2 regions of the Paenibacillus sp. GYB006 genome follow, and region 2 is predicted to be linked to the other one. Evidence: riboswitches for the same ligand, from Rfam matches in the RefSeq annotation. Region 2 holds a riboswitch; the other holds the start of a gene.
The links. A riboswitch is a leader RNA that binds a small molecule or an ion and turns the genes downstream of it on or off. The one in region 2 is predicted to bind cyclic di-GMP.
Positions count from the first base shown of each region.

Region 1: linked by a shared signal. The riboswitch ahead of PV403_RS03985 (hypothetical protein) and the one ahead of PV403_RS10565 (NPCBM/NEW2 domain-containing protein) in region 2 are both predicted to bind cyclic di-GMP.

Region 1 covers NZ_JARBDA010000001.1:820,448-832,044, forward strand. The annotation lists gene PV403_RS03960 (stalk domain-containing protein) at 1-512, opposite strand, end outside; gene PV403_RS03965 (FUSC family protein) at 885-1,949, shown strand; gene PV403_RS03970 (pyridoxamine 5'-phosphate oxidase family protein) at 2,058-2,528, shown strand; gene helD (RNA polymerase recycling motor HelD) at 2,559-4,928, shown strand; gene ade (adenine deaminase) at 5,193-7,010, shown strand; cyclic di-GMP riboswitch class I at 7,277-7,369, shown strand; gene PV403_RS03985 (hypothetical protein) at 7,398-8,330, shown strand; gene PV403_RS03990 (helix-turn-helix transcriptional regulator) at 8,383-9,306, opposite strand; gene yicI (alpha-xylosidase) at 9,508-11,597, shown strand, end outside.
Region 2 covers NZ_JARBDA010000003.1:401,717-413,313, reverse strand. The annotation lists gene PV403_RS10580 (SGNH/GDSL hydrolase family protein) at 1-865, shown strand, start outside; gene PV403_RS10575 (ATP-binding protein) at 1,058-2,329, shown strand; gene PV403_RS10570 (DEAD/DEAH box helicase) at 2,393-3,838, opposite strand; cyclic di-GMP riboswitch class I at 4,154-4,237, shown strand; gene PV403_RS10565 (NPCBM/NEW2 domain-containing protein) at 4,395-8,891, shown strand; gene PV403_RS10560 (diphthine--ammonia ligase) at 8,943-9,650, opposite strand; gene PV403_RS10555 (hypothetical protein) at 9,852-10,679, shown strand; gene PV403_RS10550 (phosphatidate cytidylyltransferase) at 10,726-11,597, opposite strand, start outside.

The DNA of each region.
Region 1 (11,597 bases), on a different contig from region 2:
CTGCGCTCATTTTCCGCACGACTCAGTTTGTTTAGGAAGGCATTGACTTGTGTTTTTGTTTTGTCATCGACTTTACCTGTTTCGATATGAATCGTTTTCTTTTTTTGATCCCAGATTACGTTATAACCGGTAGCTTCTGCAACAAAGCGAAGCGGAACTAACGTGCTTCCTTTACTTATGTAAGGCGCAGCAGGTAATTTTGTTCTTTGTCCATTAATGTGTGCAGATTTTTTGCCTACAATTAATTGCAGTTTGGTCTCACCATTGTCCGCGTTGATTCGTTTATCTGCATTATTCCATTTTACTGTGTAGTCAAGTCCTTCAAAAAGGGGACGGAATTGTACAAAAGTCACTCCATTTTTAATTGTTGGCGGAACATCAAATTTCATTTCAACCTGGTCCAGATATACTCGGATTTGGTTCTGTGCTGCAGCTGCACTTACAGTGCTGCCCATGATGGACCATACCATTACTAGTGCGAGGGTGATAAGCCCCCATTGTTTTTTTAGCATGATGTCAACTCCTCTAGGTTGTGGGTAAGTGCACTGTCTAACTCAAATACAAGATGTATGGTTAAATCTAGTATAAGACAATGCAAACATTTAGTTTACCTTTGGAGGAAATTTAATGCAAGAAAGTTGGGACTATTTTCTAATAAAAAATAATTCAAGTGAATAAGCATTATTTTATTAGAGGAGGATACACCAAATACACTTTTTTTGAAAAAAATATGTTAGAAACATACTCGTAAGTCATACTAAGATATGTTACAATAAATCGTTATGCTTTTTAGGAAATTCATCTAGTACAATGCTAAACTACACATAAAACAGTAAAGAATGAAATCATCCATTAACATAAAGAAATAAGGAGGGGGGAGAGTCATGTCATTTGGCGCTCGTGTATTGAAAACCGGTATAGCAGTAACACTTGCCCTCTATGTAAGTATGCTGCTAGGTATTGATCAGTCACCCGTTGGTGCAGCGATCGCCGCAATTTTTGCCATGCAGCCTTCCATATACCGTTCGTGGCGGTATTTTTTGGACCAACTTCAATCTACTACGCTTGGAGCCATTGTTGCACTAGTTGGAGGAATGATATTCTCCAATGAACCGATTGCGGTGGGTGCCGCTTGCATCCTCGTTATAAGTATTTGTCTTAAACTGAACATGGGGGATACCATTGGACTCACACTGGTGACCGTTGTATCCATTATGGAAGCTTCAGGGGATTGGAATTATGCACTTAATCGATTTTTACTCACCTTAGTGGGAATTATTTGCGCATCGGTTATTAACGTAACTGTATCACCCCCAAAGCCTAAAATTCAGTTTGTTATGCAGATTCGCAGTGTATTTGACCGGATGTCGCTATTATTGCGAACTTCGATATCCGATGAAATTAAGGAATCCGTGTTCCGCGACGAAAAGAATGACCTAGAGGGCCAGATCAAATCTCTTGTAGATAAATATCGCTTATTTGAGGAAGAGACCCAAAAGCTGAGAAGAGCGAAGTTTAGTACAACAAGACAGATGGTCGTGTACAAACTCATGTTATCTAGTCTCCAAAAAGGGTACGCTGTACTTGATGCAGTAGACAGACATTATTTTCAGTCAGAGAGAACAGAGAAAACGGATGAATATTTTGACAACCACTTGGAAAAATTGATTAAATTTCATGAACATGTACTGCTTAAATTTGAAGATAAGCTGAAACCGAACGATCATGAAGGGGAAGAGATCGTTAGGACGAATGTGGAATTTATGGAATCAGCTATAGAGCGAATTGAATTCGACAGAGAAGGAATGTTAAGGTTATCGATTGTTGCTGCTGCAATGTATGATTATGGATATCAGTTAGAACGTCTAAACAGGCTTGCTGATCACATACTCGATTCAGAAGAGTCGAAAGACAATTCAGACGGCCTTTCTGCTTGGTTGAAAAAATAGTGGTTTATTTGCATCCATTCTGTGGATTGGATACAATAATAAAACAGCCCGGACACCGACTACATTGTCCGGGTTTATTCTTTTTGTAGAGCTTGGGGGACGATCAGGATGATGAAAACCGCCATTCCAGAAGCACTGATGACACTGCTGAGCGGTGAAAATTTAAAAGATAAGCAGCGAGAGGCTTTCCTATTACAGACGGTGAACGAGGATGGCTGGCCTCACTCTGCAATGATTAGTGTAGGTGAAGTGATTGCAGCTGATCCGTATACATTTCGCCTGATGTTATGGCCAAACACGATGACCACCATAAACCTCATGCGGAGTAAAAAAGCGCAACTCGTTATTATTTATGAAGGTCTTGTATATTATATAAAACTTCAGATGAAGCATCATTCTGCTGTTCATTCTGATGTACATATAGGAGAGCGATTCAGTGCGCATATTCATGCGTTAAAAATAGACCAAGCAAAGTATGCCAAGATTGAGACTGGAGTACAGGTCAGACTTCATAATCCCGATCGTGTAATTGATCGATGGCAGGCACAAGTTGAAATACTAAAACATAATCCATATTGACATAAAGTGGAGTACAAAGGAGAGAACGTCTTGAGCACGGACAAAGAGTGGCAATTTGAACAAGAACGAGTAGATGAAGTAACAACACAAATACGACAAGCGATTACCAAACTCGAAAAGGAAGTCGGTTCAGTCCGCGGCGAAGTCGTTGAGATGAGAAAAGACTTCTGGGATGAAGTGACGATTAACTTCAGTGAAGCGGATGATGTTGGGGAAACCTCAACGAATTTAAGACAGCAGTCGGAAGTGCTTTCTGAACGCGAACGCAGTCACAAAAATACGTTTCAAGCACTTAGTAAAATGAATAAGCTTGTCTCGAGTCCTTACTTCGGGAGAATTGATTTTATAGAAGAAGGTTCTGAGGAGAAGGAGTCTATCTATCTCGGAATTGCCTCTTTCTTATCAGAAAAAGAACAGGATTTTCTAGTGTATGACTGGCGGGCACCGATCTCTAATTTATACTACGATGGGGCTCCCGGTCATTCTTCATATGACACGCCCTCCGGATTAATTGAAGGTGACATTACACTGAAACGCCAGTTCACCATTCGAGATGCGGATATTAAGTTCATGTTCGATACCGGGGTCACGATTGGTGATCAATTACTGCAGGCGGTATTAAGCCGGAGTTCTGACGCGACAATGAAGAGCATTGTGGCAACGATTCAGAAAGAACAAAATCAAATTATTCGAAATGATAAGAGCAAATTTCTAATCGTACAAGGAGCGGCGGGAAGTGGAAAAACATCAGCAGCTCTCCAGCGTGTGGCTTATTTATTATATAAAGATAGAGAACACCTGAAAGCAGATCAGATGATCTTATTTTCACCGAACCCTATGTTTAACAGCTATGTGTCTACCGTACTGCCTGAGCTCGGTGAGGAAAACATGCTTCAAACTACATTCCAAGAATATTTAGAGCGCAGAATCGGCAGAGAATATCAGCTGGAAGATCCATTTGTGCAATTAGAGTATGTATTGTCGCAGAAAACTGATCCTTCCTATGAGGCTAGAATTCAAGGGATTGAATTCAAATCATCTCCGTCGTTCCTGACCATGATTACGAAATATAGAGAAATGCTGGCTCAGCGGGGCATGATGTTTAGGCCGCTGCGTTTTCTGGGCAGAGAAGTCGTATCAGCAGAACAAATCCGTATAAAGTTTTATGAGTATGATCAAAGCATTCGTATTGCTAACCGTTTAGAGCTGTTAAAAGATTGGCTCTTAAAAGAATTGTCTCTATTTGGAAAAAGTGAACTGGATGCACCTTGGGTAGATGAACAGATTCAGCTTCTCAGTAAGGAAGATTATCACCGGGCATATCAGAGACTGAAACGGAAACAGCAAGGCAAGAAGGAAACCTTTGATGATTATGATTTAGAGCGAGAGATTTTAGCGAAAATGGTTGTATCGGATCGGCTGAAGCCGCTGAGAAAATGGGTGAAAGCTATCCGTTTTGTGGATATGAAAAAGTTGTATCGCGCTATTTTTAATGATCCTGAGGTACTGTCTTTCATTTCATCAGGGGTGAACTTACCTTCTGCATGGGAGGAGATTAGCCGGTTTACTACCGATCATTTGCAAGCTCAGGAACTGGCATATGAAGATACAACACCATTTTTATATTTAAAGGATTCTCTGCTTGGATTCCGGATTTTTGCAGGCATTCGCCATGTCATTATTGATGAAGCACAGGATTATTCTCCATTTCAGTTAGCGTTCTTCAAACGAATCTTTCCTCGGGCCAAAATCACGGCACTTGGTGACTTTAATCAAGCGATCTATGCGCACTCGTCTGTACTACAGGCGACAAGTCCGCTAGGTGAGATATTTGGAACGGAATCGACCGAAGTAATTCGTTTGACACGAAGCTATCGCTCGACGAAAGAAATTGTGGAATTTACAAAAGCAATGCTGCCGAATGGGGAAGAGATTGTTCCATTTAATCGGGAAGGAGAACTGCCGACAGTTCACGAGTATAATCAGTCCCTCAAAATGGAAGAAGCCATCCATCATCAATTGGAACAATTAATTTCGGAAGGTTATGAATCGATAGCTGTCATATGTAAAACAGCAGACCAAAGTAAAGATGTATATGAGAGAATGTCTAATAAACTCAGTATGCCATCGAAACTTGTCAAGAAAACAACACTCGGTTTCGACAAAGGTGTGCAGATCATCCCGGCATATCTTGCAAAAGGCGTCGAATTTGATGCTGTCATTATTTATGATGGATCAAAAGAAATGTATGCAGCAGAAAGTGAACGGAAGCTGTTCTATACCGCTTGTACAAGAGCTATGCATTTGCTGGATATTTACTCTCTCGGTCCGGTTAGTCCGTTTATTGCGGATGTGCCTTCTGAGAAGTACAAACGAAGCAAGGAGTTACGTAGCCAATAAAAGAGAAAGCATTTCAGATGAAAATCTGGAGTGCTTTTTTTATTAGATAATTGGGAGTGAGAAGTACATTTTTCAATTATTTTACATATGATGAAAGGGATATTATTTATCCTATGTTATATATTGATATATAAATGTAATATTATCCAGTCATTTCAACGGAATATTGATTTTTTGAGTTAAATTTATTTACATGCGAGACGTAGACCACTATAATCGTTAACAATATATTTTTTTGGAGTAAATGAATGGGGGAGATCATACTTGAAAACAAAACGTTTCGAAAGACCTGGATTAGCGGAGTGTGTAAAGGATCTAGTAGCAACTGCAAGAGGCGATTTGAAAGCTACAATGGTTATTCAAGGTGGATCTCTTGTTAATGTAATTTCTGGTGAAATTATCGAACAGATGTCGGTAGCAGTACAAGGAGCAAGAATTGCTTATGTTGGTAAAGATGTCTCACATACGATTGGGCCAGATACTGAAATTATAGATGCAACAGGAATGTATATTGCACCAGGGTTGCTTGATGGTCATTGCCATATTGAAAGTACGCAGCTGAAAGTATCCGAGTTTGCGAGAGCAGTTCTGCCACTTGGAACAACAGGGGGGTTCTTTGATGCGCATGAGATCTCAAATGTATTAGGTTTAAAAGGGCTTAAGTACATGCTGGAGGAAGCAAGAATAACTCCGATGGCAGCATATATGCAGGCTCCTTCCTGTGTGCCTTCTACAAGTCCTGAGCTTGAAACGACAGGTGCCTGGATTGGTCCAGAGGAAGTAGCAGAGGCTTTATCTTGGGGAGACGATATGATTGGACTTGGTGAAGTGATGAACTTTCCGGGTGTAGTCTATGGTGAAGATAAAATGATTGGCGAAATTGAAGCAACACTCAGAGCCGGAAAGGCAGTGGACGGTCATTTTACTTGGGCGTCTGATGATTGGAGACTTCCTGTTTACGCTGCTGCAGGCGTTACCGGAGATCATGAATGCGTAACAAAGGAAGACGTTCTAGAGCGAATTCGGCTTGGGATGTATGCAAAACTACGACAAGGATCTGCGTGGCATGATGTTGCAGAAACGGTAAAAGCTGCAACAGAGCTTGGTCTTGATACTCGGCGGATGATGCTCGTCACTGATGATCGAAGTTCAGAGTCCTTGCTGGAGGAAGGGCATATGAATTTTGTTGTTAGACATGCGATTTCTCAGGGGCTAAAACCGATCACAGCTTTCCAGATGGCAACCATTAATACAGCGGAACGGTTTGGAGTTCAACGGGATGTAGGTTCGATTACTCCTGGTTCCATTGCAGATATTATTCTATTAAAGGGACGTCTTGCCGATGTAAACGTAGATACGACGATTGCTGCCGGGCAAGTGGTGGCACGCTCAGGAAAAATGGTTGCAGAATGGGAAACCTATGTATATCCTGAGGACGCGCTGGGTACAGTTCACCTTTCAGAATCCGTGCGACCAGAAGATTTTCGTATTATGGCTCCGATCTCGGAGGGAGAGATCAAAGCAAGAATCATTCAAGTGACAGAGAATCATGTAGAAACAAAAGAAATATGGGAACACGTAGAAGTTGAGTCTGGGTTAGTAAAACTGAGTACTGCAAAGGATATTTGCAAAATTGCTGTCATCGAAAGACATCATATGACGGGTGATAAATCCGTTGCCCTTGTTTCAGGGGTGGGATTCCATAGCCCAGCAGCTATCGCGATGACGGTAGCCCATGACAGCCACAATTTGATGGTCATTGGCACAAATGATGAGCTAATGGCTGAAGCAGCTAATCGGGTAGCGGCAATGCAGGGCGGAGTTGTAGTTATAACGGAAGAAGGGACAACAGAATTTCCACTGCAAATTGCGGGTCTGATGTCTACCGAACCATTTGAAGTGGTCGCATCGCAATCAGCAGGAATCAGTACTGCATTACAAAGTGCAGGATGTAATCTTAATAATGCATTTATGACCTTATCTTTACTTGCGTTAGTGGTTATTCCAGAACTTCGCTTATCTGATAAAGGGCTTGTTCAGATCTCCGCAGATGGAATTAAGATTGTTTCCTTATTTGAATAATATAAGTAGTTATCCTCCTGAATAGGTGAGCAGACGCATGTCTGCTCACCTATTTTTTGTTTTATTTTATGAAATTATAGTGTAATATACCTAAATGAGTCTTAAGACCTATAATCAGACTGCGTATTAATTACGAAATATATAATGTAAGGCTTTTGACCTTCTCTCAAAAGGAGAAAATGAGACTTTCGTATTTCTGAAATGGTTAAGACTAGTTCAAATTATTGATTAAAGAGAAAAAGGCTGTGACTATTGGATAGTTGTGTATACACTGAGGGCAAATTTACCGAAAGGTAAAGACGCAAAGCCATAGGGTCTAAAGTGAGTCTTAGGACTTACGATGATAGCCGGTTGCCGACGTGAAAAATCGAAGGAGTGTGCAGACATATGTGGAGAAAAAACAGCAGGAAATTAAGCGCCATGATCTTGGCAACCGTTATCGCATTCGTACCATGGGCAGGAACGATCGGAGAAGTGGAAGCTACTGGAGCAATGAAAGCTACGAAGGTTACCCAATCTACTTCAGTTCCGGCGAGTCAAACTGCCACTTGGCTGTGGGATACAACGCAGATTAAAACAGCACCCGATTCTGTTCTAACCTTTGCTAAGGAGAATAACCTAAACGTTATTTATTTACAAATCAATCGTGATGTGCGGAATCGTTATTATCAATCTTTTATACATAATGCAACGCTTGCAGGAATTAAAGTGGAGATTTTAGATGGTCGTCCTTCATGGGGACTTACCAAATCCAGACAAGGTTTGGTCGATTTTATAGATTGGATTGAGAACTACCAGAATGAAGCAAGTGAGACTGAAAAATTCTCCGGGATTCATGTGGATATTGAGCCTCACGTTCTTCCTGAATGGAAAGAGGATCTTGATGAGGTAGTGAAACAGTGGCAATCGAATGTGAATTATTTGACTGGTGAAGCCAAGCGTCTAGACATGGAGATCGGAGCAGATATTCCGTTTTGGCTTGATAACTATACAACTCCTGATAAAGATATGAAAATAAGCAGCTGGATGATTCGTCAGTATGATTCGGTTACCGTTATGGCTTATCGTGATAAAGCAAGTGCGATCTATGATGTGGCTTCTGATGAACTGGCTGAAGCTTCTGCTCTTGGCAAGAAAGTATCCATAGCTGTGGAAACGAATCAAAGTAATGAAGGAGATTTCATTACGTTTTATGAAGAAGGACCTGAGTATATGGCCCAGCAGCTTACATTAGTTGAACAAAAAGCTAGCATTCATAGCTCGTATTCCGGAATATCAATTCATGAATATGCCAGCTGGTTAAAGCTCGCAAGACGTTAATAAAAAAAGGTGCTAAGAGATCCTCAATGGATACTCTTTGGCACCTTTTTCTCTATGTGGTCTCATTATATTGTAAAGCTTCGATTGCGATTTGTTCATAGAAAAGTTTGCGATACTGCGAAGGAGTCAATTGTTTTTGTTTTTTGAAAAGAGTAATGAAATAACTGAGATTATCGAACCCGACTTCGAGAGCAATATCAACTACTTTATAGTTTGTATTTTCGAGCAGCTTGCAGGCTTTCTGAATTCGATAGTGATTAATATAGTCAATAGGGCTCTTCTGTACCATCTGTTTAAAAAAACGACAGAAATGTCCTTCGCTCATATTAAGGTGAGAGGCTAAATCTTTCAGCTTCATGTTTTCACTGTAATGCTCGTGTACATAACCCAGGGCAACTTTAATCCGATCAATTTTATCTGGGCTGCCTGTAACCCCCGACGCTTTATCATCCAGCTGCATTTGTTCAAACATGTCAGCGAAGATCAGATACAAATGAGCTTTTGTAGAAATTTCGAGCGTTCGACTCTTTACCTCGTGATCATGCAAAATCTGGTGGATGTAATGAAGAATTGAAGATCCCCATGCTGTGCTTTTCTTAATATGGCGCGGAGGAAGGAGTCTCTTTGTCAGTAACGGATCGAATAAATTCTCCTGCAAAGCATCATAGGAAGGTCCGGCCAGCCATCTTGAATCAAATACAATGGCTGAAAAAATACAGCGTTCGTCACCTAACAGATAACCGGCATGTATTTCTCCGCTTCCCACAAAGATAGCGTCCCCTGCACTAACCTCATATACATTCATATCTACATGAAATACAGCAGTACCTTGTTCCATGAGTATAATCTCCATTTCATCATGCCAGTGGCAATCCAGGATACTGTCCCCATTCAGCTGATTTACTTTTGGATATACACTGACAGGAAATAAAGAATGTCCATGGACTCGATTTTCACGAAGCAATTCTTTGTTCATATAAACGGTTCACGCCTCTCTTTTTTCACATATAAATCTTTATAAAATTGCAATCGCTTCCATTAATAGGCCCAGGTAGACAAATAAACGGGTAAGAATAGCTGAAAATATCAGAATAGTGATACTATTCATCAAAATATCGTAAGAAAAAACCAAATTATATCAATATCATTATAGTATAACTGAAGGGGGTAAGAAACAATGAAATTTACAGACGGATTCTGGCTAGTACGCGAAGGGTATCAAATTCAGAACCCCACTGATATTCGCGACATTGTTCAAAAGGGAGATTCAATTACGGTACATGCAGCTACAAAGCGTATTTTGGTAAAAGGGGATACATTAAATGGTACGCTGCTTAAAGCGACTTATAGTTCACCGACGCCAAACGTAATTAAGGTAACTTTGAACCATCATAAAGGGAAAGTAGACCATGGTCCTGCTTTTGAAATTTATAATCAAGATACAGATGTATCTATTCATAAAGATGAGCAAGGTGCAGTACTTCAAAGCGGCAAGTTAAGTGTTCATGTGGACAAAACGAACGGATGGGATATACAGTTTCAATACGATGGCAAGCGCATCACGGGCAGCGGAAGCAGAGCAGCCGGATACATTACAGGTCCTAATAAAGAAGCGTATTTCCGTGAACAACTCGATCTGGGTGTAGGCGAGTATATATATGGACTTGGCGAACGTTTCACACCCTTTGTGAAAAATGGCCAAGTGGTAGATATTTGGAATGAAGACGGCGGTACAAGCAGTGAACAAGCCTATAAAAACATTCCTTTCTACCTATCTAATAAAGGATATGGTGTATTTGTTAACCATCCTGAGCGTGTCTCTTACGAGGTGGCATCCGAGAATGTGTCCAAAGTACAATTCAGTGTTGAAGGTGAAACGCTAGAGTACTTCATCATCGGCGGCGATAATCCAAAAGACGTGCTGAATAACTACACTGCTTTAACAGGTAAACCAGCGTTGCCGCCGGCTTGGACATTTGGTCTGTGGCTGACGACTTCCTTTACTACCGATTATGATGAAGCGACAGTAAATCATTTTGTTGATGGTATGGCAGAGAGAGACTTGCCGTTATCCGTATTCCATTTTGATTGTTTCTGGATGAAAGAATATCAGTGGTCTGATTTTGTATGGGATGAAGAAATGTTCCCAGATCCAGAAGGGATGATTCGCAGACTGAAAGATAAAGGTCTCAAAATTTGTGCTTGGATTAATCCTTATATTGCCGAAAAATCCTATCTCTTTGATGAAGGTATGGAAAATGGATACCTAGTGAAAACAGCTGACGGCAGTGTATGGCAATGGGATCTGTGGCAAGCAGGCATGGGACTTGTTGATTTCACAAATCCAGATGCAGTGGAATGGTATAAGAGCAAACTGTCTGTACTCATTGACCAAGGCGTAGATTCTTTTAAAACGGACTTTGGTGAAAGAATTCCTACAGATGTGGTGTATTATGACGGATCAGATCCGGTGAAAATGCACAATTATTATACTCAACTTTACAATAAAGCGGTTTTTGAATTGCTTGAAGAGAAACTCGGTAAAAATGAGGCAGCACTCTTTGCGCGTTCCGCAACAGCAGGTGGTCAGCAATTCCCTGTACACTGGGGCGGAGATTGCTCAGCTACATATGAATCCATGGCGGAGTCTCTTCGAGGGGGTCTGTCTCTAGGATTGTCTGGATTTGGATTCTGGAGTCATGATATCAGCGGCTTCGAAAACACGGCACCGGCAGATGTATATAAACGCTGGGTTCAATTTGGATTGTTATCTTCGCACAGCCGCCTGCATGGCAGCACTTCATACCGTGTACCTTGGTTGTTTGATGATGAGTCCGTTGATGTAGTTCGTGATTTCACGAAACTTAAAATCAGCCTAATGCCTTACTTGTTCCATGCAGCTAAAGACTCAACCGTACAAGGTATCCCAATGATGCGCGCTATGATGCTGGAGTTCCCGAACGATCCTGCAACATTTGGGCTGGATACACAGTATATGCTGGGGGATTCGATTCTTGTTGCTCCTGTCTTTAATATCGAAGGAGACGTAAGCTATTATCTACCTGAAGGAACATGGACGAACTTCCTCACGGGCGATAAAGTGGCAGGTGGAAGATTCATTCAAGAAAACCACAGTTTCCGTACACTGCCGATGATGATAAAACCAAATAGTCTAATTGCAGTCGGTGCGGTTAATGACGTTATCGAATATGATTACGCAGATGGAGTCGCTTTGCATTTGTTTGAACTGGCAGATCAAGCTACTGC
Region 2 (11,597 bases):
TGTATTTAGAGGGATGAATAAAGATGTTGTGAAAAATGTGCGCATTGTGAGAGATATGCAAGCGATGAGTGGAGATCCCGGTAATTCATTGCAGATTCACGCCGTGAAGTCTGACGGCGATTTTCTGCCTGTGGAAGAGAAACCGTACAAAATTGAATTTATTGGGGACAGCATTACATCGGGAGAAGGAGCCATTGGTGCGAGAACCGAAGAGGACTGGATCCCGATGTGGTGCAGTGCAATTCACAATTACAGCACGATGACGGCAAGTAAGTTACAAGCGGATTACCGGATTCTCTCTCAAAGCGGATGGGGTGTTCTTACAAGTTGGGATAATAATCCGCGTGCAAATATGCCCGATTATTATGAGAAAGTATGCGGCATTCTCACGGGGAAGAAAAATGAAGCTTTAGGAGCTTTTGAGGAAAATGATTTTGAATCATGGCAACCGGATGTTGTAGTGGTGAATCTCGGCACGAACGATGGTGGAGCATTCTATTCTCCTGAATGGAAGGATGAAGTAACGGGAGAGATCCATAAACAACGATTGCATGAGGATGGTTCCTTTCATGAGGAAGATTTACAATCCTTTGAGGATGCCTCGGTGCGTTTTCTCATGAAGATTAGAAAGTATAACAAACAGGCAAAGATCGTATGGGCTTACGGAATGTTAGGGATACCGATGATGCCAGCCATATACCGAGCGGTTGATGCATTTAAGCAGAAAACAGGAGATCAGAACGTCTCTATTTTCCAACTGCCAAATATGACAGAAGAAACAATGGGCGCTCGAAGCCACCCAGGAGCAACTGCTCATGAAAAAGCCGCTGAAGAGTTATCCGCTTATATCCGAAATCTCCTATAAAGATTTTAACTAAAAAGCATCCTCACGGATGCTTTTCTCAATTGTATAAAATTGGATGGGTGAAATGGCGTGCATTATATAGTCAGCAGATTCGAATTTACTTATAATAATAAATTAGTGCATGTGCTAAATTAATCCAAAAATATTACAACTAATATCTTTTATAGTAAAGGTTAGAAGAGGAGGTAACGCTTGTTTCAAATCTTGCTGCTTAATTTCTTGTTTTTACTCTTTCCCGTCCTCTTATTTTTGATCTTTTTTGAAAACAGGCCCTTTTGTAACAATCGTTACGTTTTTGTGGCTCTCTCGGCAGTAACCATGAGTCTTTGTATCATCATGCCGATTCGCTTAGAAACCGGCTTTATTTTTGATCTGCGATATATTCCTTTTATTATTGTTGCTTTATTTGGAGGGTACAAGAATGTCTTTCCTTTGTATGTTCTGCTAAATATTTTTCGACTCTATGTGGGAGGAGAAGGTATGCTTCATTCCTTTCTTTTTTCTACTGGTGTGCTGATTCTGATTCCGCTATTCAGTAAGACGTTTAATCGATTGGAATCGAGAGGCCGCATAATAGCTGCAACTCTTTTTTCTTTCTTAACGATGGGATGCTATCTTATTATCTTAGGCTGTATTATCGGAGATTTAGATCATATGTTCTGGGTGCTGGTTATCAATGCATTAGGGACACATATTGTGATGATGCTGATCATTATGATTCTTATCGAGAAAATAATTACGAATATTAAGGGACGTGACCGAATCCTTTACTCAGAAAAATTAAATGTTGCCAGTGAGCTGGCGGCTAGCGTGTCTCATGAAATAAGAAATCCGCTTACGGTAACCAATGGGTTCTTGCAATTATTAGCGAAATCCAAAACTATAACCGAGCAAGAAAAAAGATATATTAATTTATCTTTGCTGGAACTGAAGCGGGCAGAGAAGATTGTAAGTGATTATCTCTCTTTTGCTAAACCACAATCGGAGAATATGGTTTATTCCAACATGAGAGAAGAGGTAGATTACACCCACGAAATGATTATGCCCTATGCCTTGTTACATAAGGTCGATGTGAGGCTTACATTTAATAACACGTTAAAGGCACATTATGATCGGAATCAAATCACGCAATGCCTTATTAATCTATACAAAAACGGGATTGAAGCCATGACAGAAAAGGGCGGCGGAACACTTTCCATCGACATTTCGGAAAAAAAGCAGAATATTATGGTCCGAATTGAAGACACGGGAATTGGCATGACTAATGAAGAAATTACGCGCCTGTATAAGCCTAGTTATTCGACGAAAGAAGAAGGAACCGGTCTTGGAATGCTGATGGTTTACAGTACCTTGAATAAGGTGAAGGGTAACATTGAAGTACATAGTGAAAAGGGCAAGGGAACTACCTTTCTATTAACGATACCCGCATCAACCGGAGAGACTTTTGAAATGGATAAGCAATAGAAAAAGACGAAAGGAACGCATACAGCTGCGCGTTTTCTCTCGTCTTTTTATATGGCTAAAGCTCTATTTGTTTCCTTTACGGACTTTCAATTGCTTTCCTTTTATGGTTGTATCCTTCATCATCTCAAGCACCAGCGGTCCTTTGCCATTCAGAATTTCCACATCCGTTACATGATCATGAATGGTAATAATACCAATATCGTCCGCAGTGATTCCATCTAGTTTCGCAATGGTTCCCACGAAGTCTACCGCTCTGAACTTTTTCTTCTTGCCGCCATTGAAGTTGAGCTTCATGATCTGTTCATTTAACAGCTCACGCTTATTCTTCTTAAGTTCGGTACGAACATGTAATTTTCGTTCGAATTCTTCTCTGCGAAGATTGGCGGCCTCTTCGGAAGGAGCTTTGATCTTAGGAATCTCAAACCCAATATAATCCTCAATATCCGCTAACCGTCTGCCGTCTCTAGGAGTAACGAAGGTAATCGCTTTTCCTGTCTTGCCTGCACGCCCTGTACGCCCTGTACGGTGAACATAACTCTCTTTTTCCAGCGGAATATCATAGTTAATAACATGTGTAATATTCGAAATATCAATCCCTCTAGCTGCTACATCCGTAGCAATCAGGTAACGGAATTGTCCTCTTCTAAAAGCGTTCATCACTTCAAACCGTTCTTCTTGTTCCATACCGCCGTGAATCCGATCGCATGGATATTCGAGCTCAGCAAGTTCTCTGAACAAGGAATCGACATGCTCTTGAGTACGGCAGAAAATAATACAGCTGTCCGGGTTCTCGTTTATGAGTACATTTTCCAGCAGAGCGAGTTTGTCCCCCTCTTGTACCTGAATAAGAGCATGTTCAATCGTTGATGTTGTAATCCCTGTTGCTTTAATTTCAATTTCGGTGGGACTGTTCATATACTTACGAGATAGCTTGGCTACATCTTCTGGGAAAGTAGCGGAGAATAACATCGTAACTCGATCCTTCGGCAGTGCCTGAATGATGGACTGAACTTGTTCAATAAAGCCCATGTTCAGCATTTCATCGGCTTCATCAATAACGAGATAAGCGATTCTTTCTAGCGCAAGTGTTCCTCGTTCAATATGATCAAGTACGCGTCCAGGTGTACCGACCACCATGTGAGTCCGTTGTTTTAATTCAGCTTTCTGCATATGAAACGGATGTTTCCCATAAAGCGGGGTAGCTTTGATCCGTTTGAAGCGGCCAATATTCGTGATATCTTCCGTCACCTGCAGGGCAAGTTCGCGAGTTGGTGTTAGAATGAGAGCCTGCGGCTTATTTTCGTTCCATTCTACTTGCTCGCAAAGGGGAATACCGTAGGATGCGGTTTTACCGCTGCCTGTTTGTGATTTGGCTACCAAATCTTTATTTTGAAGTACGACAGGAATGACTTCCGATTGTACTTCTGTTGGCGTTTCATAACCTAAGCTATGAAGTGCTCTTATAATTTCTTCACCTAAAGGGTAATCTGTAAATTGCTTCTGACTCATTCTCAACCTCTTCTGCACTATATTTCAATTCATATACATATAGAATTTTGTCTCTAATCTAACCTGTACTTATCCAGTATACTCTATTGTTTGATTTCTCTCTAATTTCACGCAAATGTCAGTCTTGCATAAGAAACAGAACTAGAGTCATATAAACTTTTGATCGTCATAGTCCATAAGAATGAAAAGTTACAGGGATAACATACAAATACCCTGCATATTTCAAAAAAATTTAATGTTAATGACCTATATGGAAATCATACGATCCGTTCCGATAATAAAAGAGAACCGTACATATTTTCTTTTGTAAGACCAAAACTTAATAGGCAAACCTATGGAAACATAGGGACGCAAAGCTATAGGGACTACGGCCAAAACTATTGTCAGCCAGCTGCCAAAGAGTGTGTTTCGCTTTTTGATATAAGAATGTATAAGAATGCAGAGTTTATTTCTTATGCTTTTTTAGATGCGTATAAGTTGCTCTTTAAGGGTAGCTTTTTTTGTGTAAGTTTTAAGGGTTGGAGAAGTACGCACATCACATCAGGAGGTAGAGAGTATGAAGAAAATGATAGCAATCGCTGCATCAGCGGCAATGCTTCTCAGCGTGTTAAGTGAGACGAGTTATGTTATGGCAAGTGAAGTGCAAAATTCTAAACTAGCAAAAAGCGCAGCACAAAGTGAGGTTGGTTCAGTAAGCAAAGCAGCGGTAGTTCCTTTTGATTTATATGGGCAAGATTTACTACATACGTACAATCGTGTTTATAAAATGGACAACGCGAACATTGCCTCCATCACAAGTAATGGCGGAAACTACCCTAATTCTCAAATCAATAAAGCAATAGATGGAGATATGAGTACTCAATGGGAAACCGGAAAACCAAATAGTGCAACGTTTACGAATGAGGTTGTTTTTCGGCTGGGTGAAATAACTACGTTAGATCGGATCGTATATGCAGCTAGACAGGACGGCGCTAAAGGTAAAGGGTTTGCGCAAGAATTTGAGATTTATGGATCGACTACAGATGAAGGAAGCAATTTCACATTAGTAACTACAGGGGAATACATAGGTTCCACGGGGAACATCGTAGAAATTAAATTTGCCCCAACCGCGTTTAAGAGAATGAAATTTGTATACAAAAAAGCAAATCAAAACTGGGCAAGTGCAGCTGAATTTTCTTTTTATAAAGAAGATAAGGTTAGAGATGCCATGGGTAACCTTTTTACCGATGGTACGATGAGTAGGGTTGCACCCGAATATAATCAAATAGACAAATTGAATCAACTTGAGCAAGAAGCAAATGGGCACCCATTATACGCTGCTTTTAAAGATCAGCTCGGCTTAGCTAGAAAGCTAGTTAGTGGAGAAGTGGATTTGCAGAGTGCACTAATAAAGGCTGAACAGCGCGGCGATATGAGAAAGCATGCACAGCAAAACTTACGAATGAGCTTTGGTACTAACAACCAGCCAACCGGATTCACAGCTACACCTGGGGATACGATCCATGTCTATTTGGAGGTAGAGTCAGCTGCCAAAGTCCCTTCCTTAGTCTTCACACAGCAAGAAGGTTCCTGGTCGAGTTGGGCCAAAGGTGTACAGCTTAAGCCAGGGAAAAATACAATAACCGTACCCGAAATTGCGACAAGCTCCTATTCCCGCAGTGTTACGAAAGGCGGCACAATCTATATTGTTAATCCCTATACACCTGAAGAGCAGGGAGAAGCTCCAGTACTTCGTTTTGAAGGTGTAGAAAAGATTCCGATGATGACTTCGGATACAGATCCAGAACAGTTTAAAGGCGAGCTGATCGCTTATAAAGAAAGACTCGATGAGGATAAAGCAGCACATCCTAATGTGGCTGATCGCCAAGTAGTCGATGTTGTGGAGATGGTCAGCGACCATGTAATTTTTACAGGGACGGCTGCTGAGGCTTATAACCAGTTTATTACTAAAGGCAATAACCCAATGGATACAGTAACTGGTTATGACGTATGGATGAGTCAGATTTTTAATACTTATGGTCTCGATGGAAGCAGTGAGACGAACGATCCAAAATTGATGCGTGAAAATATCCGTCTGATGCAGCCTTATGGCGCGATGTATGCAGCCGGTGATCATACGGGAATTCAAAATGGAACTGTCGCATTAATGCTGTCTGATTTCAGTAAGGTGGCTCCAGGGTGGGGACTTAACCATGAAATCGGACACCGTCTTGCAATAGGAGAACGTGAGTATGGGGAAGTGACCAACAATATGGTATCCATGTTGATGTCAGTAGAAGCCCACAACATGAATCCTAGTTATGCAATTGATAATCGGATTCCTTTTGAAACGATCTATAGCTACGTAATTGAAGAAAATAAAGTGGTGATGAGTGAGCAAGGGCTTGCTGCACAGCTCGGTGCTTACTGGCAATTGGAGCTTGCTCATCCAGGATACTGGAGCGAACTGTCCAAGATGTACCGTGAACGGAAGGTTTCTCTTACAAACGGAGATATTTCTAAACAGCAGTATTATGTGGAATTTTCTTCTGAACTACTGGGCTATGACGTTAGCAGTCATTTTGCTAGACATGGTTTCACTGTTACAGATGAGACTAGAGTAAAGACAGCTAAGTATCCAGAACCTAAGAAACTTTGGTACTTAAACAATTCGGTCCTTCAATATGAAGGAACAGGAATTGAAAATAAAGATGCATCGGATTCAGTGCAGGTCAGTATTGCTGTAAATGCTTCAGCTAAGACGAACACCTTAAACATGGGTATAGATGAGAAATATCAGAATGATATCTTGGGTTATGAAATTTATAGAGATGATATCCTGGTTGGTTTCACAAGCACAAGTCAATTCATTGATTCAAATGTAGATACAAGCGTCAACCATACCTATCAGATTATTGTATATGATAAAAAGCTGAACTCATTAAACCCGATTGAATGTAATGCATTTCAGCCTAAACTATCAGTAGAAGAGCATGTAACCCTGAAATTAAACCAAACGTTTGATCCAATGGGTTATGTAAAAGCCGTAAATTATCAAGGAAAAGAGATTACAAGTGAAGTCGTTATTAAATCAAGCAATGTTGATGTTACGAAAAAAGGAAGCTATGAAGTTGTGTACGAAGTTCAGAGCGAAGGAACGACTTTGACGAAAGCAGCGAATGTTATCGTAACGAGTAACTTGGAGTATGTTTCTGATCTGACTGCCGAATCGACTAAAGTAGGTTATGGTCAGTTCAAAAAAGATACAGCGCCAGGCGGTAATGCAATTACTCTTCTCAGACAGGGGCTTGCAGCGACATACGCAAAAGGCATCGGAGTACATGCTAACTCTGAGGTAGTATACGATTTGGAAGGTAAAGGGTATGATTTCTTCGAAAGTTATATCGGCCTTGATTACGCAATGGATAGAACAAGGGCATCAGCAATATTTGAGGTTTACGTAGATGGTGAGAAGAAATTTTCCAGTGATGTAATGAAAGCAAGCACAGAGCATAAATTCATAAAAATACCGGTTACAGGAGCGAAAAAGGTGAAACTTGTAACATCGGATGCAGGTGATGGTAATGCACAAGACCATACCGTATGGGCTGATGCTAAATTTACAACGGATTCAAGTGCACCTGAGCTTTCCATACCTAAATCGGTATCTACTATAGTAGGTCAAGAAATTGCAATTCGTGCCGAGTATTCAGCTGTTGACGCAGAAGATGGTGATATAACTTCTGAGGTCATCGTTACAGGAGAAGATAAAGTTAACTTTCATAGAGCGGGAGAATATCCGATTACTTACACGGTAACCGATCGTGATGGCAATACGGCGATGAAGACAAGAACCATAGCTGTTGTGGACATGGAAGATTATACGTATCTAACCGATTACGACTGGAGTTCCACGCAGAATAGTTATACAGCACCGTTGAAAGATATCTCTATTAGTGCGAAGGCGTTACGATTGACGGATGAGAATAGCAGCGAAGTTTCCTACACAAGAGGCATTGGTGCACACTCTAATTCCACTATTGTGTATGATCTAACGGATAAGAATTTTGATTACTTCACCTCTTTTGTCGGGGTGGATCGTCAGATGTATGGCTCAGTAGGTTCCATCAGCTTCGAGGTGTTTGTAGATGGAGAGAAGAAATTTGACAGCGGGATCATGAATTCAAAAGCTCCACAGAAATTCGCTCAAGTTGATATTAATGGAGCAAAAGAACTTAGGTTAGTCGTTACTGACGGTGGAAATGGAAATGGGTCTGACCATGCAACTTGGGGAGATACGAAGCTGCATTTTGCTAATGCCAATCGCTTGTTTACGGATGAGCTTGAACAAGCAATCCAAGAAGCAAAAGCGGTTTCTTTAGAAGGGTATACTCCAGAGAGCACCCAGGTATTTGCATCCAGTTTGACTAGAGCAGAAGAGGTCCTCGCTAATCAGGGAGCTACTCAAAATGAAGTTGAAGCAGCGATAGCAGCTTTGAAGAGCGCAAAAGAAGGTTTAACACGAATAGACCTCACTCAAGTCATAACGGTAAAAGACAGCTATTTAAGTGACACGATTAAGAAAATGTTAGGCGTTACCGGGGAATTAACACTAGGTGATATGTATCATCTTACTTCATTAACCTGTGTGCCTGGGGGAAGAGATCGAGTTCGTTCTCTTGAAGGATTAGAGTATGCCATAAATCTGGAGACCCTTAATATCAGTGGAAATGAAGTCACAGATTACTCTCCGCTCGGCGGCTTGGTGAAACTCAATAACTTCACTCTGGATCCTCAATACGTGGAAGTAGCACAATTAAATGGACCTGTTGTTGAAGTGGATAATCTCGTTACAGGGATAGATGGTAATAAAGTAATCCCTGAAACAGCAGTAATTCGAAACAATAAAACATTCAAAGAGACAGCGCTTGATGTTAGTGAATGGTCGCAATCCCCTGAAAAATTCACCTTTGATTTAACGAATGAAGAGAAGGGATACTATACGTTTGTAGTGGCCTACAAAGTAGAAGGCAGCCTGGTACAATTATTGTATATCATCGATAATAGTAAGTAAGGTAATTCAAAAATAGGAGCACCCCGCAGGTGCTCTTATTTTTTGTAGTATTTATGAATTGAACTCTACAGCTTTATTGAGCTCTAATGGTAAAAAGGCATATACGCCTTCTTTACGAATCGCACATTTTCGCACAGGAATAGGATGCTTGAATATAGGGCCGTCAATTACCGTGGTGTGAAACTCTCCACCTTCCCCGCATGGGTCAATACCGCGGGCCTCCAGTTCTTTTATATAGTCATGAGTTAAGGTTCTTCCTAAATCCTCTTCTCGCATGCCTAAAGATAAATTGACCGTAACTACAATGGTAGTAAAGCCAAGGTCGATGAATTCTTTCACCGCCTCCTTGTGGTCCATCTCCCATAACGGCATCCCAAGCCCTAAACCCGCATTTTGCGTCACTTTCTCATGCCAACAACCATGAGCAGGCACATCTAAATCTCCTGTGACCAGCACTTCTGCTCCTTGATTCTTAGCTTGTGTAAGGAGTCCCATAAATGCAGATTCGTACCCTTCCCAGCTTGCAGCAGCCGTAAATACCGGTAGTCCAATCGATTCAGCTTGAGCTTGAATAAGCGTGGGAGGCATGCCGTGAGATCGGGATCGTTTTCCCTCCTCTTCTAACATGACAATGAGCCCAATAGCTCTGCCTGTTTTCATGCCTTTATACAGAGCTAGAACGCTGTCTTTGCCGCCGCTAAACGAGGCAATAAAGGGGCGACCGACTGCACCGTTTTTCCAATCTTTTATTTCCTCCACCGTGCTCGTCCTCTCTTGATTTCTATTCTATGTGTTTGATTCTATCACGTTATAGCAAGCGGGCTTGAGAATAAGCTTGTCTATGCTAGAATTTCCTTATAATACAATATAAGATATGAATTGTAACTTTGATGTCTCATATCATCTAATATGCTGTCATATACGAATTTATTATGATGAAGCAAAAGGGGGTGAAGAATCATGATTAGAAGGGCGGCTCCTTATATCTTGTTCATTGGACTCACCTGTATCGTTGTGGATGGTCTCTGGATTGTGGAGCATTACGATACGTATGTTACGTATCCGGCAGAAGCGTTCATCTACCTTATTCTCGGACTTAGCTTAACTTTGGCTGCTCATCTGATCATTCTGTTTGGACAGCGGCAGGTGACTCCGAATGGAATAAACAGCAAAGCAGAAGGAGGTAAGAATCACCGAGTTTTTCTCCAAAAAGTATGGGCAGATGGTGAGAAATTAGCAAATAGAGCATTTTTGATTTTGCTTGTCTTCTTTATCCTCCTTGCTATTTATGATTTTGGGTTGGCAATACGCCTGCTGAATCCTGTTATTTTCATAGGGATGACCGGTTATTGGTTTTTGGAGATTGTGCAAGAGGAAACGGAAGATCAAGTAACGGCAGATCTTGAACCGAAAAGTCGTAGAGTTCAAGATCTACTGAAACGAATTGATTACCGAACACATCCCTTTAGTATACCGCTGATTCTGTTCACTCTGATTGTGTTCACCTTTTTATTATCTAAGCAATTTGGATTTACCTTGGGCTTAGAGACAAGCGGGAATCCCTACTATGTGATGAGTTTACCTTCAGGGATATTTATAACGGGTGGTTTCGTTTTTGCTTGTGGTTTTATTTATATTTTTCAGCATGGTGACTTCTTAGGGATTCGCCAAGCCAAACAGAGTGATTATAAAGTAATGCGACTTCATTTTTTTGAAATCATCATATGTGGCTCGACCTTTTTTATCTGGTTACTCATTCTGGTTGTTGCTTTGTTCACTAGTTACTAAACCATAGATGGAGCCTACAATATCATTTCGGAAAGTGAAAATAGACTTACATAAAGTCAAAGAAATATCGAATGAAATGAAATAAGACCGGTGAGGTATAGGTTAAACTATCGACCCGGCTAAGGTAGCTCTTCTTGAGCGCTTGAAACTTGTTATCATCTCCGATGAGCAAATCTCTTTTGAGCACGGAAACGGTCAAACTGCCGAAGAACCCGCTGAGGCTGATTAGCATACCTGAAATCACACCAAACGTGACACCGAGCGGTGTGAGGTAAGGATGGATGAAGTATGATACCAGAGTAGTTACGACAAACGCGAAGGCAAACCCTTCCCAGGTTAAATAAGGGTTCGCGGTAGGAACCACTTTCCGTTTACCAAAATAAATCGATGCTAAATAGTGGACGACATCATTCAGCTGGGTGAGTACAACAAGAAATAACACCAGTCCTGCTCCATATTCGGGAGTAGCAAACTGGAAGTAAGCGAGGTGGCTCAGTCCGAACACCATTAACATGAGTCCCCACTGGGTCGAACTAACACTGCGTAAGAAACCAACGGTTCCTTTGTTAATGAGGCGTGGCAGCGGAATGAACAAGAACACATAGATCGGTATAAAGACAATGAACATGCCGTACCACCCGATATAGATCCAGTAGAACTGTACCGGGATGGACAAGTAAGCCCATAGAAACAGCCGGCGGTCTGCTTTTCTTGTGCGGATCATGGAAAAGTATTCTTTTAGTGTGAAGAAGCAGAGGGCCATCAGAGATAGGAGAGACACCACCGGGTTAAAAAGGGTAGCTAAACAGAAGATAAAAAACATACCCCACCACGTTTTAAGACGTGTGCCAATAGCGGTATAATCTTTGCTTTTCTCATATTTGTCGACCAAATAATAGACGAGTTGTATGGCCAGTA